2 linked regions of the Solwaraspora sp. WMMA2065 genome follow. The protein of the gene in region 1 binds, or shares a complex with, the protein of each later gene. Links are inferred from orthologs where the notes say so. Each region holds a gene or a part of one and is shown on either strand. Other genes may lie near its edges.

The links. Proteins that work in one complex are often made in the same cells at the same time.
Region 2: the proteins of uvrB (region 1) and pcrA are in contact, whole or in part, in a crystal structure (PDB 7EGT), measured with the Thermus thermophilus proteins. The link is inferred for Solwaraspora sp. WMMA2065 from one-to-one orthologs. Residues at the interface, in WP_096411307.1 of Thermus thermophilus: Glu23, Leu25, Arg26, Asp27, Gly28, Glu29, Arg30, Phe31, Arg55, Glu326, Asp327, Phe328, Glu379, Ser382, Gln383, His398, Gly400, Arg401; in WP_096412145.1 of Thermus thermophilus: His654, Arg656, Phe657, Gln666, Asp668, Glu669, Lys680, Arg681, Leu682, Ser683, Lys685, Tyr686, Ala687.

Annotation. Positions count from the first base shown.
Region 1 is NZ_CP128361.1:2,190,334-2,197,851, forward strand. The notes cover bases 2,088-5,057. They hold uvrB (excinuclease ABC subunit UvrB), read right to left. Parts: upstream 4,647-5,057; coding sequence 2,529-4,646; downstream 2,088-2,528. Other genes in these bases: O7610_RS09940 (hypothetical protein), read left to right, coding at 2,129-2,536; coaE (dephospho-CoA kinase), read right to left, coding at 4,929-5,057. Also shown: O7610_RS09925 (TetR/AcrR family transcriptional regulator C-terminal domain-containing protein), read left to right, coding at 162-830; O7610_RS09930 (DUF397 domain-containing protein), read right to left, coding at 929-1,117; O7610_RS09935 (helix-turn-helix domain-containing protein), read right to left, coding at 1,147-2,010; more of coaE, read right to left, coding at 5,058-6,122; rpsA (30S ribosomal protein S1), read right to left, coding at 6,320-7,518. UniProt on the Escherichia coli protein: The UvrABC repair system catalyzes the recognition and processing of DNA lesions. A damage recognition complex composed of 2 UvrA and 2 UvrB subunits scans DNA for abnormalities.
Region 2 is NZ_CP128361.1:3,871,509-3,876,849, forward strand. The notes cover bases 2,274-5,341. They hold pcrA (DNA helicase PcrA), read right to left. Parts: upstream 5,004-5,341; coding sequence 2,544-5,003; downstream 2,274-2,543. Other genes in these bases: O7610_RS17575 (M23 family metallopeptidase), read left to right, coding at 2,274-2,521; O7610_RS17585 (chorismate mutase), read left to right, coding at 5,319-5,341. Also shown: icmB (coenzyme B12-dependent isobutyryl CoA mutase small subunit), read right to left, coding at 1-146; O7610_RS17570 (M23 family metallopeptidase), read left to right, coding at 534-1,298; more of O7610_RS17575, read left to right, coding at 1,583-2,273. UniProt on the Escherichia coli protein: A helicase with DNA-dependent ATPase activity. Unwinds DNA duplexes with 3'-5' polarity. Translocates on single-stranded DNA with 3'-5' polarity. Initiates unwinding more efficiently from a nicked substrate than double-stranded DNA.

The sequences.
Region 1 (7,518 bases):
CCTTCATCACGGTCGGATGGCCGGCGGATTGTCGAGCGCGTTCGAGGTGCGGCCGGCTCGTACACCGTACGTCGTACACCGTACCAGGATTCGTACACTGTACTATCGCCGTACGCTGTACGATCGTCAAGCCGTTCGAGGGAGCGAGGAGGCCCGGGTCTGTGAGGAAGCAACGCCAGGTCGCGTCAGACGCGGGGCTGAGCAAGCAGCGGGTGGTGGCCGAGGCGATCCGGATCGCTGACCGCGAGGGGGTCAACGGGCTGAGCATGCGCCGGCTGGCTAGCGCGCTCGACGCGGGCGCGATGTCGCTCTACTACTACGTGGCGAGCAAGGACGAGTTGCTGGACGCCATGATTGATGTCGTGTTCGAGGAGATCGAGCTCCCGCCCGAGGGGACCGACTGGCAGTCTGCGATGCGACGGCGGTCGGTGTCCGCCCGCCAGGTTCTCGCACGCCACCCGTGGGCGATCGGCCTGATGGAGTCACGGACGTCGCCGGGGCCCGCGCACCTGCGCCACCGCGAGGCGGTCACCGCCTGCCTGCGCAGGGCCGGCTTCTCGGTTCTGATGGCGACGCACGCCAACTGGTTGCTCGACGTCTACGTCTACGGGTTCGCCCTGCAGGAAGCCAGCCTGCCGTTCGACACCGCCGACAAGTTCGCGGACATGGCCGAGGACGTCTACCTGCCCCAGCTTCCTGCTGACGAGTTCCCCTACCTCAACGAGTCCGCCGCTGCGCTCGTCGCGGCCGGCTACGACCCGGCCGAGGAGTTCATCTTCGGCCTCGACCTCGTCCTAGCCGCCCTCGATCCGCTGAGAGCCTCCGCGTAGCAGCGCTCACGGACCGTCACGCAGCCCGTTGGGCAGACCTCAAGACATGCTGATCCAAACTTCGTCACTGACGATCGCAAGGCACCGAAGCTGTTCGGTCAGGCGCGCAGGCCGTCCACGAAGGAACGCCACGCGGTGGCGGGGAAGGCCAGCCGTGGACCGGTCGGGTCGGTGGAGTCGCGGACCGCCACCACCCCGCCGGCCGGCGCGACCTCGACGCAGTTCCCGTTCGCGTTGCTGCGGCTGCTCTTGCGCCAACACAGCGACTCGGTTGGGGTCGACTGCATGCCGCACCCCCTTTCGGCAGGCGATTCAATCAACTCTCTGCCACCAGCTTAGCCAGCAGATCCCGGCTTTCATCGGCCGGCAGCGCCGCCTGCTGAAGCCAGCGACCGATCCGGGCGTACAGCATCACGTCCTCGTCGTCGGTGAGGTGAATGTCGCTGGTCAACGTCTCCAGCACCACGGTGCGGGGATCGGCCGGGTCGGGGAACGAGTAGAGCGAGAAGCTGGTGTGCGGCATGAACGAATCGTGCACGACCGCTTCGAGCGGCAGCACCTGGATGGTGACGTTGTCCAGCTCGCTGAGCGCGGTCAGGTGGCGCAGCTGGCCGCGCCGGGTCTCGGGTGGCACGCTGGCCCGCAGCAGCGCACTCTCGTCGATGACCGCCTCGTAGTGCGGCGGATGTTCGCGACGCAGCACTTCCTGTCGGGCGGTACGCGCCAAGGTGTCAGCGTTGATGTCGAGGTCACCGTAGACGTCGCGACCGGAGCGGACCCTCAGCCGGGCGTACTCCGGGGTCTGCAGCAGCCCAGGCACCAGCAGTTGCTGGTACTCGAAGATCGTGGCAGCGCTGGCTTCGAGCTCGGTGTAGCCACGCTGGCGCTGACCCATCGAGCCGAGCGCCTTCCACCAGCCACGGGTGGCGGCGGCGTCGCGGGCGATGATGACCAGCTTCTCCCGCTCGGCCGGCACGACGTGGTAGACGTCGAGCAGGTCCAGAATGTCGGCCAGGTCTGGTCTGCTCTGGCCCAGTTCGAGCCGGGACAGCTTCGATGTCGACGCCCAGCCGAGCTGGTCGCAGACCTGCTCCAAAGTCATTGCGGCCGCGCGGCGGAGCCGACGCAGCTCGCCGCCAAGCCGCTGCCGCCTGATCGTGGGACTTGCAGGCATCGCCACTTTCGGCTCCCTCCGTTCGCGACCGAGGGTAAGCAGAAGGTAGCGAGATTTCAAGACTTGAATATCCACCAGTTGCGGCGAAGCATGGGATTCCCACGAGATACAACTTGGAGGAACAGTGAGCGACGCTTCGGTTCCGGTGCAGTTCCTGCTGATCGAGCCGGTCGACCCGGTGGACGGGGCGCCTGAGTTTCCAGCCGTCGGGTGGGGTCTGGAGTACGCCGACGAGGCACTGGTCTACTTCCGGCACCCGCAGCGGGAGATCCGCGAAGTCGGCATCTTCCGCACCGTCGAGGACGCCTGGACGTTCTACCTGCAATGGGGTGAGCTGGAGCTGGTCCGCCCCGGCGAGCCGGGCTGGCCTGCCACGCCTGCCCAACCGACACCACAGCCCGGCCAGACCGCGCCCGACAGACAAGGCGACGACGAGGCAGGACTCGACGACACGTGGGGGCTACTGTGGCGGGCCAGCCAGCGCCCCGGTGCCGAGCTGGCCCAGCTCTACCCCGGCGATCGGCTCAGCTGACGCCGGCGACGTCCATCGCCCGCAGCTCCTTCTTCAGCTCGGAGATCTCGTCGCGGATCCGGGCGGCCAACTCGAACTGCAGCTCGCGGGCAGCATTGAGCATCTGGTCGTTGAGCTCCTGGATCAGCTGGGCCAGGTCGGCGCGCGCCATGCCGGCGCTGGACGGGGTGGTGGTGCCCCGGCCCTTGCTGCGGGTCTCCGGCACCGGGCCCTTGCCGCGCGACATCTGCCGGCCGGAGCCGCCGACCGACCGACCGGCGAGCGCGCCGTCGGTGTCGTCGGCCTCCCGGTAGATGTCGTCGAGGATGTCGTGGATCTTCTTGCGCAGCGGCTCCGGCGAGATGCCGTTGGCCTCGTTGTACGCCACCTGCTTGGCCCGACGCCGGTTCGTCTCGTCGATCGCGTCGGTCATCGACGGGGTCATCTTGTCGGCGTACATGTGGACCTCGCCGGAAACGTTACGGGCGGCCCGGCCGATGGTCTGGATCAGCGACCGGCCGCTGCGCAGGAAGCCCTCCTTGTCGGCGTCGAGGATCGCCACGAGCGACACCTCGGGCAGGTCCAGGCCCTCGCGGAGCAGGTTGATGCCGACCAGTACGTCGTAGTCGCCCTTGCGCAGCTCACGCAGCAGCTCGACCCGGCGCAGCGTGTCGACCTCGGAGTGCAGGTAGCGCACCCGGATGCCGTGCTCCAGCAGGTAGTCGGTGAGGTCCTCGGCCATCTTCTTGGTCAGCGTGGTGACCAGCACCCGCTCGTCGCGGTCGGTGCGCAGCCGGATCTCGTGCATCAGGTCGTCGATCTGACCCTTGGTCGGCTTGACCTTGACCTGCGGGTCGACCAGACCGGTGGGGCGGATCACCTGCTCGACGAACTCGCCGGCCGCCTGTTCCAGCTCCCATGGCCCGGGGGTGGCGGACAGGAACACCATCTGGCCGACCCGCTCCAGGAACTCGTCGAAGCGCAGCGGCCGGTTGTCGGCGGCGCTGGGCAGCCGGAACCCGTGGTCGATCAGCATCCGCTTGCGGGAGGCGTCGCCCTCGAACATGCCGCCGATCTGCGGGATCGTCACGTGCGACTCGTCGACGACGGTGACGAAGTCGTCCGGGAAGTAGTCGAGCAGGGTGTGCGGCGGACTGCCGTAGTCGCGGCCGTCGATGTGCATCGAGTAGTTCTCAATGCCGGAGCAGAAGCCGACCTGGCGCATCATCTCGATGTCGTACGTGGTGCGCATCCGCAGCCGCTGCGCCTCGAGGAGCTTGCCCTGCCGGTCCAGCTCGGCGAGCCGGTCGGTCAGCTCGGCCTCGATGTCGCGGATCGCCCGCTCCATCCGCGCCGGCCCGGCGGCGTAGTGCGTGGCCGGGAAGATCAGCAGCTGGTCGACCTCGCGCACCACGTCACCGGTCAACGGGTGCAGGTAGTAGAGCCGCTCGATCTCGTCACCGAAGAACTCGATCCGGACCGCCAGCTCCTCGTACGCCGGGATGATCTCCAGAGTGTCGCCGCGGACCCGGAACGTGCCCCGGCTGAACGACAGGTCGTTGCGGGCGTACTGGATGTCGACCAGGCGGCGCAGCAGCGAGTCGCGGTCCTGCTCGGCGCCGGCGGTCACCTTGACCGCGCGCTCGAGATACTCCTGCGGGGTGCCCAGGCCGTAGATCGCCGAGACGGTGGCGACCACGATCACGTCGCGGCGGGTCAGCAGCGACATGGTCGCCGAGTGGCGCAGCCGCTCCACCTCCTCGTTGATCGAGGAGTCCTTCTCGATGTAGGTGTCGGTCTGTGGGATGTACGCCTCGGGCTGGTAGTAGTCGTAGTAGGAGACGAAGTACTCCACCGCGTTGTGCGGCATCAGCTCGCGGAACTCCTTGGCCAGCTGGGCGCAGAGCGTCTTGTTGGGGGCCATCACCAGGGTGGGCCGCTGCAGCCGCTCGACCAGCCAGGCGGTGGTGGCGCTCTTGCCGGTGCCGGTCGCGCCGAGCAGCACCGAATGTCGGTCGCCACGACGCACCCGGCGCTCAAGCTCGTCGATGGCTGCCGGCTGGTCGCCGGCCGGCGAGTAGTCGCTGACGACCTGGAAGCGGCCGTCCAGTCGCGGGATGTCGAGCGCCATGGCCCCAACCTACGCCGTGGGTCCGACAGAGTGCCGCCGGTCGCGGATCGGCATCGATATTGTCATTGTGTGGGTTGCCTCACCCGCGATACCGTGACAGGGTAGGCCGCTCGCGGCGGCCGCGCGGACCACCGGCAGCGCCCATCGCGGCGCGCCACGGGTCCGGGTGTTCGGGTAGCTGCCCTGGCGCCAGCCGGTGAGCGCACCCGAAGTTGTCACGCCCCGCGTGACCCGGCCGCCGCGAGCGCCCCACCTACTCATCCCGCGCTGGCTGGTCCGTCGTCACGGCTGCCAGCCGGTCTCCTCGATCCACCGCAGCAGGCGTGGCCAGACCTGGTCGAACCACGGCTCCTTGGCTCCGGCGTACTCCCGGGTGGTCGGCGCGGTCGCCGCGATCCGCCGCTTGACGGCCAGGTAGTCGGCCCGCACGCCCGCATCGGCGCGCAGCAGGTCCCGGAACGCCAGCGCGTAGCGCCAGCCAGGTGAGCCGCCGACCCGCACGTGCAGGTTGACCGGTCGGCCCGGGTCGGCGTTGCCGTGCAGCCGCTTCGGCCAGTGTTCGCCCGGCCGGCCGGTGGCCGGGTCAGGTTTCGGGTTGTCCCACCGTCCGCCGGGGAACCGGGGGAACCCGGCTGCGGCGAGGGCGGCGGCGCACCGGTCCGCGTCGTCCAGCGACTCGACGGTGAGCTGAATGTCGATGACGTCCTTGGCCGGCAGACCGGGCACCGAGGTGGAGCCGATGTGGTCGACCCGCTGTCCGACGCCGACCGCCCGCCGTATCCGGGCGGCCAGCCGGTCGAACTGCTCCGGCCAGGTCGGGTCGGGTTCGGCGAGGACCGCCCGCGGCGGGCGCGGCGCGGTCCGGCCGGCCCGCAGGTTCGCCTCGTAGGGCACCAGCCGGTCCCGCCAGAGCCGGTCGACGGTGACGGTGAGGTCGTCGCGACTACCGTCGTTGGCCAGCAGGACGTCAGCGGCGGCCCGGCGTTGCGCGTCGTCGGCCTGGGCGCGGATCCGGGCCCGCGCGTCGTCGGGTGCCATCCCCCGGTCGCGGGTCAGCCGTTCGACGCGCAGCTGCTCGGCCGCGGACACCACGACCACCAGGTGGTACGTGGCGGCCAGCCCGGTCTCCACCAGCAGCGGTACGTCGTTGATCACGACCGCGTCGGGCGGGGCGGCGGCGGTCAGCTCGGCGGTCCGGGCCCGGACCAGCGGGTGCACGATCTCCTCCAGCCGGCGCCGCGCGGCCGGGTCGGCGAAGACCCGGGCGCCCAGGGCGGGCCGGTCCAGGGCACCGTCGTCGGCGACGACGTCCGGCCCGAAGGCCGCGACGACCCGGGCCAGCCCGTCGGTGCCGGGCGCCACCACCTCCCGGGCCAGCCGGTCGGCGTCGACGATCACCGCGCCGTGTGTGGCGAGCCGGTTGGCGACGGCGCTCTTGCCGGCGCCGATGCCGCCGGTGAGACCTACCCTCAGCATGTCGCCCAGTGAACCGGATCGGCTGCCCGGCCGGTCCGCCGGGGCTCGTGTCCGCCGGATCGGGTCAGTGGATGGTCCCACAGGGGCGGGGCCGCACAGTGGGCGCGGCAGACAGCGGTGCGCCACGACAGACAGCGGTCCCGCCGGGCGTAATGCCCGGCGGGACCGCCGTCTGTGTCAACCGGTGTTGCTATGCCTCAGCTCTTGCCACCGGCCAGCTTCTCCCGCAGCGCGGCGAGCGCCTCGTCGGTGGCGAGGGTGCCGGCCGGCTCCTCGCTGGCCCGCGACGGAGTCGAGCTGGAGGTGGCCCCACCACCGCCGCCACCGCCACCGCCCGCGGGGGCGGCGACCGGCGGAGCCGGGTTGGCGGCGGCGTCCGCGTCGGCGGCCCGGGCGGTCTGCACCTGCCGGGTGTGCGCTTCCCAGCGGTTGCGGGCCTCGGCGTACTGCTGCTCCCAGGTCTCCCGCTGCTTGTCGAAGCCTTCCAGCCACTCCCCGGTCTCCGGGTCGAAGCCTTCGGGGTAGATGTAGTTGCCCTCGTTGTCGTACGTGGCGGCCATGCCGTACAGCGTCGGGTCGAAGTGCTCCTCGCCCTCGACGAAGCCCTCGTTGGCCTGCTTGAGCGACAGCGAGATCCGGCGACGCTCCAGGTCGATGTCGATGACCTTGACCATGACGTCGGAGCCGACCTGGACGACCTGCTCGGGGATCTCGACGTGCCGCTCGGCGAGCTCGGAGATGTGCACCAGGCCCTCGATGCCGTCGTCGACGCGGACGAACGCACCGAACGGCACCAGCTTGGTCACCTTGCCGGGCACGATCTGCTGGATCGCGTGGGTCCGGGCGAACTGACGCCACGGGTCTTCCTGGGTGGCCTTCAGCGACAGCGAGACCCGCTCGCGGTCCAGGTCGACGTCGAGCACCTCGACCTCGACCTCCTGGCCGACCTCGACCACCTCGGACGGGTGGTCGATGTGCTTCCAGGACAGCTCGGAGACGTGCACCAGACCGTCCACCCCGCCGAGGTCGACGAAGGCGCCGAAGTTGACGATCGAGGAGACGACGCCCTTGCGGACCTGCCCCTTCTGCAGCTTGTTGAGGAACTCGGTGCGCACCTCGGACTGCGTCTGCTCCAGCCAGGCCCGGCGGGACAGGACCACGTTGTTGCGGTTCTTGTCCAGCTCGATGATCTTGGCCTCGAGCTCCCGGCCGACGTACGGCTGCAGGTCACGGACCCGGCGCATCTCCACCAGCGACGCGGGCAGGAAGCCACGCAGCCCGATGTCCAGGATCAGACCGCCCTTGACCACCTCGATGACCGAGCCACGGACGACCCCGTCCTCGTCCTTGATCTTCTCGATCGTGCCCCACGCGCGCTCGTACTGGGCGCGCTTCT
Region 2 (5,341 bases), 1.7 Mb from region 1 along the record:
TCGACGATCTGCTCCGGTGTCTGGTGCAGACCCGTGTAGATGACTTCGATGCCGGCGTCCCGCAGCGCCCTGGCCACCACTTTGACGCCGCGGTCGTGGCCGTCGAGACCAGGCTTGGCCACCACCACCCGGATCCGAGTCTCCATCGCTGCACGCCTCCTGCCGACCGACCGATCCTTAACGAAGGTTAACCAACCTCGGCACATCGACGGCAGCCCGGCCGACCCTGAGCCGCAACCCCGATTCACCCTGACTGAACGCACGATAAGTATTGCTCCATGTAACCAGCGGTTACCAACGAGGGGCCCGATAAAAGGTTACGAAAACGGACAATAGACAACGGACAGTCGCAGATCGTCAACAGTTTTTCGCGAGTCGGGTTGTGGCGGCCCTAGGGGTTGGCTACCGTGTCCACGGTTGTCCTCTGGCTCCAGCCAGAACCAACCCGGCCAACGAGCGTTAATCCCAGGTTCCGCAACGAGGGTCCCGGATGCTCGCACCGCCGCCGAACTACCCGCCGATGGAGGGTGTGCGTGCGCCAGCGCCTGTCGTCAGAGCCCGATCGATATCGGGGTCGTCGCCGCGTACCGACTCCACCCCGTAGCCGCTACGCGGTCGTCATGACCACCGCCGTCGTCGGCGCGGGTGTCGTCGCCCTCGGGGCCAGCGCGATGCCCGACGCCAAGACGCTCAGCCCGGCGGCCCTGGCCGACCTGGAGAACAGCGTCGCCCTGAGCGACCAGGCCCTGGAGATCGACGACCAGGCCCTGGACCTGGACAGCCAGATCAGCGAGCGGGCCGAGGACGCCGAGCGCGCCTCCCGGGACGCCGACCGGACCCCGGCCACCTCGATGACCCAGGCTGCCCCGGACGTCTGGATGCTGCCGCTGCGCGGCTACACCTTCACCTCTCCGTACGGCATGCGCTGGGGAAAGCTGCACGCCGGCGTCGACCTGGCCGCCGCCGAGGGCACCCCGTTCCACTCGATCCACGCCGGCACGGTCACCCTCGCCGGCTGGAACGGCGGCTACGGCTACTGCGTGATCGTCAAGCACGACGACGGGACCGAGGCCGTCTACGGCCATGCGTCCCGGCTGCGGGTCACCGCCGGTCAGCGGGTAGAAGCCGGTGATCTGCTCGGCGACGTCGGCAACACCGGTCACTCCTACGGCGCCCACCTGCATCTCGAGGTGCACGTGGACTCGGAGCCGCAGGATCCGATCACCTGGCTGCGGGGCAAGGGAGTGGACCTCAAGCTGCAGGTCGAGGCGATCTACGGTGGCGTCGTCGAGCCCTGACATTGAGTGACTGAAGAAACCGCTCAGGCCGCACGGTCTGAGCGGTTCTTTGTGCAGTCCGGACGCCCACCACCAGCGAAAATATGTCCTGCGTCACATTGGATTTTGTGACCTGAACCACTATCGGTCCAGTCAAGAAATCCCCCATCCAAACACGGAGAGTCACGAAATTCCGGCCTCCGAGCGGTGCTCCTCGCCTTCTGTGACTACCCGGTACCCACCCACCGTGCCTGGCACACCACCATTTCCGGGTCCGTGCCCCCCTTACCGCGGAGGTCACTCCCGTGTCGCACCCCGAGCCCACGGAGCGCAGCAAGCCCTCGACCCGGCGTCGGCCACCAGGGCTGCACCGGCTGGTTCCGCCCGGCAGGCACGCCCAGGTAGCGGAGTTCGGCCGCCGGACCCGCACCGCCGCCCTCACCGTCCTGGCCGTGGCGGCCCTCGGGATCGGCGGCGCGGCCACCGCACTTAACTCCGCCCCCGACCCCACCGCGACCGATCCGGCGACGACCTCGGCCCTCGCCGACCGGGCCGACGCGGCGGGACGCGCCGACCGGAGCACCCGTCAGCCGACGGCCACCCCGGACAGCGGCGGGGACGAGACCGGCTTCGGCGCGGCGCCCACCGACAGCAGCACCAGCCGTGCCGAGGAGACCGGTCAACCGGCGGACCCGACCGAAGCAGCCGACGACGCGCCGACCCGGACCGACGACGAGCCCGCAGGGTCGGCCGACGCCAACAGCAGCGACGACAACAGGGACAGCGGTGACCCGGCAACGACCTCGGCGACGGCGGCGCAGCCGAGCTCGACGGCCGGCACGTCCGACTGGGTCACCCCGATGCCCGGGGCACAGATCACCTCCTGCTACGGCCAGCGCTGGGGCGTCCTGCACGCCGGGATCGACCTGGCTCTGCCGGCCGGCACCCCGGTGCTCGCCGCCGGCGCTGGGACGGTGCAGGTCGCCGGCTGGGCGTACACCGGCTACGGGATCTCGGTGGTGATCGACCACGGCGGCGGTGTGCTGACCCACTACGCGCACCTCTCCGCGACCAGCGTGTCGGTCGGCGACCGGGTGGCCCCCGGGGACACCATCGGTGCGGAGGGCTCCACCGGCGACTCCACCGGCCCGCACCTGCACTTCGAGGTACACATCGGCGGGCTATGGAGCCAGGTGGACCCCGCCCCGTGGATGCGCGAACGCGGCGTCGACCTGGGCTGCTGACCGGTTCGGTACGGGTCCGGGGTCAAACCTTCTCGATCGGCGCGTGCCGCAGCACCAGCCACATCGTCTGGTCGCCGAAGTCGACCTGCGCCCTGGCTCCCGGCCCGTGCCCCTCCACCGCCAACACCCGGCCCAGCCCGTACCGCTGGTGGTTGACCCGCTCCCCCACCGTCACCTTGGGCGCGGTGGGCAGCTCGCTGGCGGTACTCAGCCGACTCGGGTCCACCCCGAGCCGCTGAGCGAGGCGGGCGGCTTTCGGCGTACCGCCGGCGAAGCCGCCACCTCGCGCGACCGGTGACCGGTCTGCGGCGGCCGACCGCCCACCGACCCCGCCACCCGTGCCCGACCAGGAGGTGTACGCCGCCTCGGTCCGCTCCCAGCGGACCAGCTCGGCCGGCAACTCGGAGAGGAACCGCGACGGCGGGTTGTATGCCGGCTGCCCCCACGCGGCCCGGGTCACCGACCGGGACAGGAACAGGCGCTGCCGGGCCCGGGTGATCCCGACGTACGCCAGCCGCCGCTCCTCCTCCAGCTCCCGGGTGTCGCCGAGGGCCCGCAGGTGCGGGAAGACGCCGTCCTCCAGACCGGTCAGAAAGACCACCGGGAACTCCAGGCCCTTGGCGGTGTGCAGCGTCATCAGGGTGACCACACCCTGGTGGTCCGGGTCGTCGTCAGGCACCTGGTCGGCGTCGGCGACCAGCGCGACCTGCTCCAGGAAGCCGGCCACGGTCGCCGGCTCGTCGGACGCCTCGACCCGCTCGGTGTACTCGCGGGCCACGCTGACCAGCTCCTGCAGGTTCTCCACCCGGCCGGCGTCCTGCGGATCCAGGCTCTCCTCCAGCTCGGTCAGATAGCCCGAGCGCAGCAGCACCGACTCCAGTGCCTCCTCCGGGGTGGTGGTGGCCAGCTGCTCCCGCACGCCGTCGAGCAGCGCCACGAAGTCGGTGATCGCGTTCACCGCCCGAGTGGAGATCCCCGGTGCCTCGGCCGCCCGGCCCAGCGCAGCACCGAACGAGATCCGCTCGCGGGCGGCCAGCGCCTCGACGCACGCCTCGGCCCGGTCGCCGATGCCCCTACGCGGCGTGTTGAGTACCCGCCGGATGCTCACCGTGTCGTCGGCGTTGACCACCGCCCGCAGGTAGGCCAGCGCGTCGCGGACCTCCCTACGCTCGTAGAAGCGCACCCCGCCGACCACCTTGTACGGCAGGCCGACCCGGATGAACACCTCCTCGAAGACCCTGGACTGGGCGTTGGTGCGGTAGAAGACCGCCACGTCGCCCGGTCGGGCCGCGCCGTCGTCGCACAACCGGTCGATCTGCCGGGCCGCCCAGTCCGCCTCGGCGTGCTCGGTGTCGGCGACGTAGCCGACGATCTGCTCGCCGTCGCCCTGGTCGCTCCACAGCCGCTTCGGCTTGCGGCCGGCGTTGTTGGTGATCACCGCGTTGGCGGCGGTCAGGATCGTCTGGGTGGAGCGGTAGTTCTGCTCCAGCAGGATCGTCCTGGCCTGGGCGAAGTCCCGCTCGAACTCCAGAATGTTGCGGATGGTGGCGCCCCGGAAGGCGTAGATCGACTGGTCTGCGTCGCCGACCACGCAGAGCTCCCCCGGCGGCACGTCGTCCGACCCGTCGCCCACCAGCTCCTTGACCAGCTGATACTGCGCGTGGTTGGTGTCCTGGTACTCGTCGACCAGCACGTGCCGGAACCGCCGCCGGTAGCTGCCGGCCACGTGCGGGTGGGCCTGCAGCAGGTGCACCGTCGTCATGATCAGGTCGTCGAAGTCGAGCGCGTGTGCCTCGCGCAGCCGACGCTGGTAGAGCGTGTAAGCCTCGGCCAGGGCCCGCTCATTGGGGCCGGCCGCCCGGTCGGCGAACGTCTCCGGGTCGACCAGCTCGTTCTTCAGGTTCGACACCTGGGTGGCCAGCCCACGGGCCGGGTAGCGCTTCGGGTCCAGGTCGAGCTCCCGGGCGACCAGCTGCATCAGCCGCCGTGAGTCGTCCGCGTCGTAGATGGAGAACGTCGACTTCAGCCCCGCGTGCTCGTGCTCGGCCCGCAGGATCCGTACGCAGGCGGAGTGGAAGGTGGAGACCCACATCATCCGGGCCCGCGGCCCGACCAGGTTGCCGACCCGCTCCTTCAGCTCACCGGCCGCCTTGTTGGTGAAGGTGATCGCCAGGACCTCACCGGGGTGGGTCTGCCTGGCCGCGAGCAGGTACGCGATCCGGTGGGTGAGCACCTTCGTCTTGCCGGAACCAGCGCCGGCCACGATCAGCAGCGGGCCACCGGCGTGGGTGACCGCCTCTCGTTGCGGGCCGTTGAGCCCGGTCAGCAGCGCGGCGGCAGCCAAATTGGGCTCAGCCGGCCCTCGGCCGGCCGAACTGGGCTCAGCCGGCCCTCGGCCGGCCGAACTGGGCTCAGCCGGCGGACCGCCCCGATCCGTGACTGGTACGGATGGGGCCGCTGGGGTTTCGAAGAGTGGATGCATCGCACGGGCGAGTCTATGCCGCACGACCGACAGCCCCGCGCCGCCAGGCCCGCGCCGCCAGACTGGGGCCGTCGGCGCGCTGGGTGTCTTCCCAGAGGGTGGCGGAATTCTTGCGCTGGCGTCGCCAGCCTGGGCATACTCGTAGCGTGATCCGCCAGGCACGATTCTTCTTTAGCTACGGTTCCGGGAGTCCGGCTGCCGTAGGTCGCGCCTGATCATCAGACCTACAAGTGCCCCGGGCTCTCGCGAGAGCCCGGGGCACTTCGCGTTCCGGGTTCCGCGTCCACCGGGGCCGGACAGTCCAGGAGGCAGGACATGGGGACCAACGCCGTTGCGCA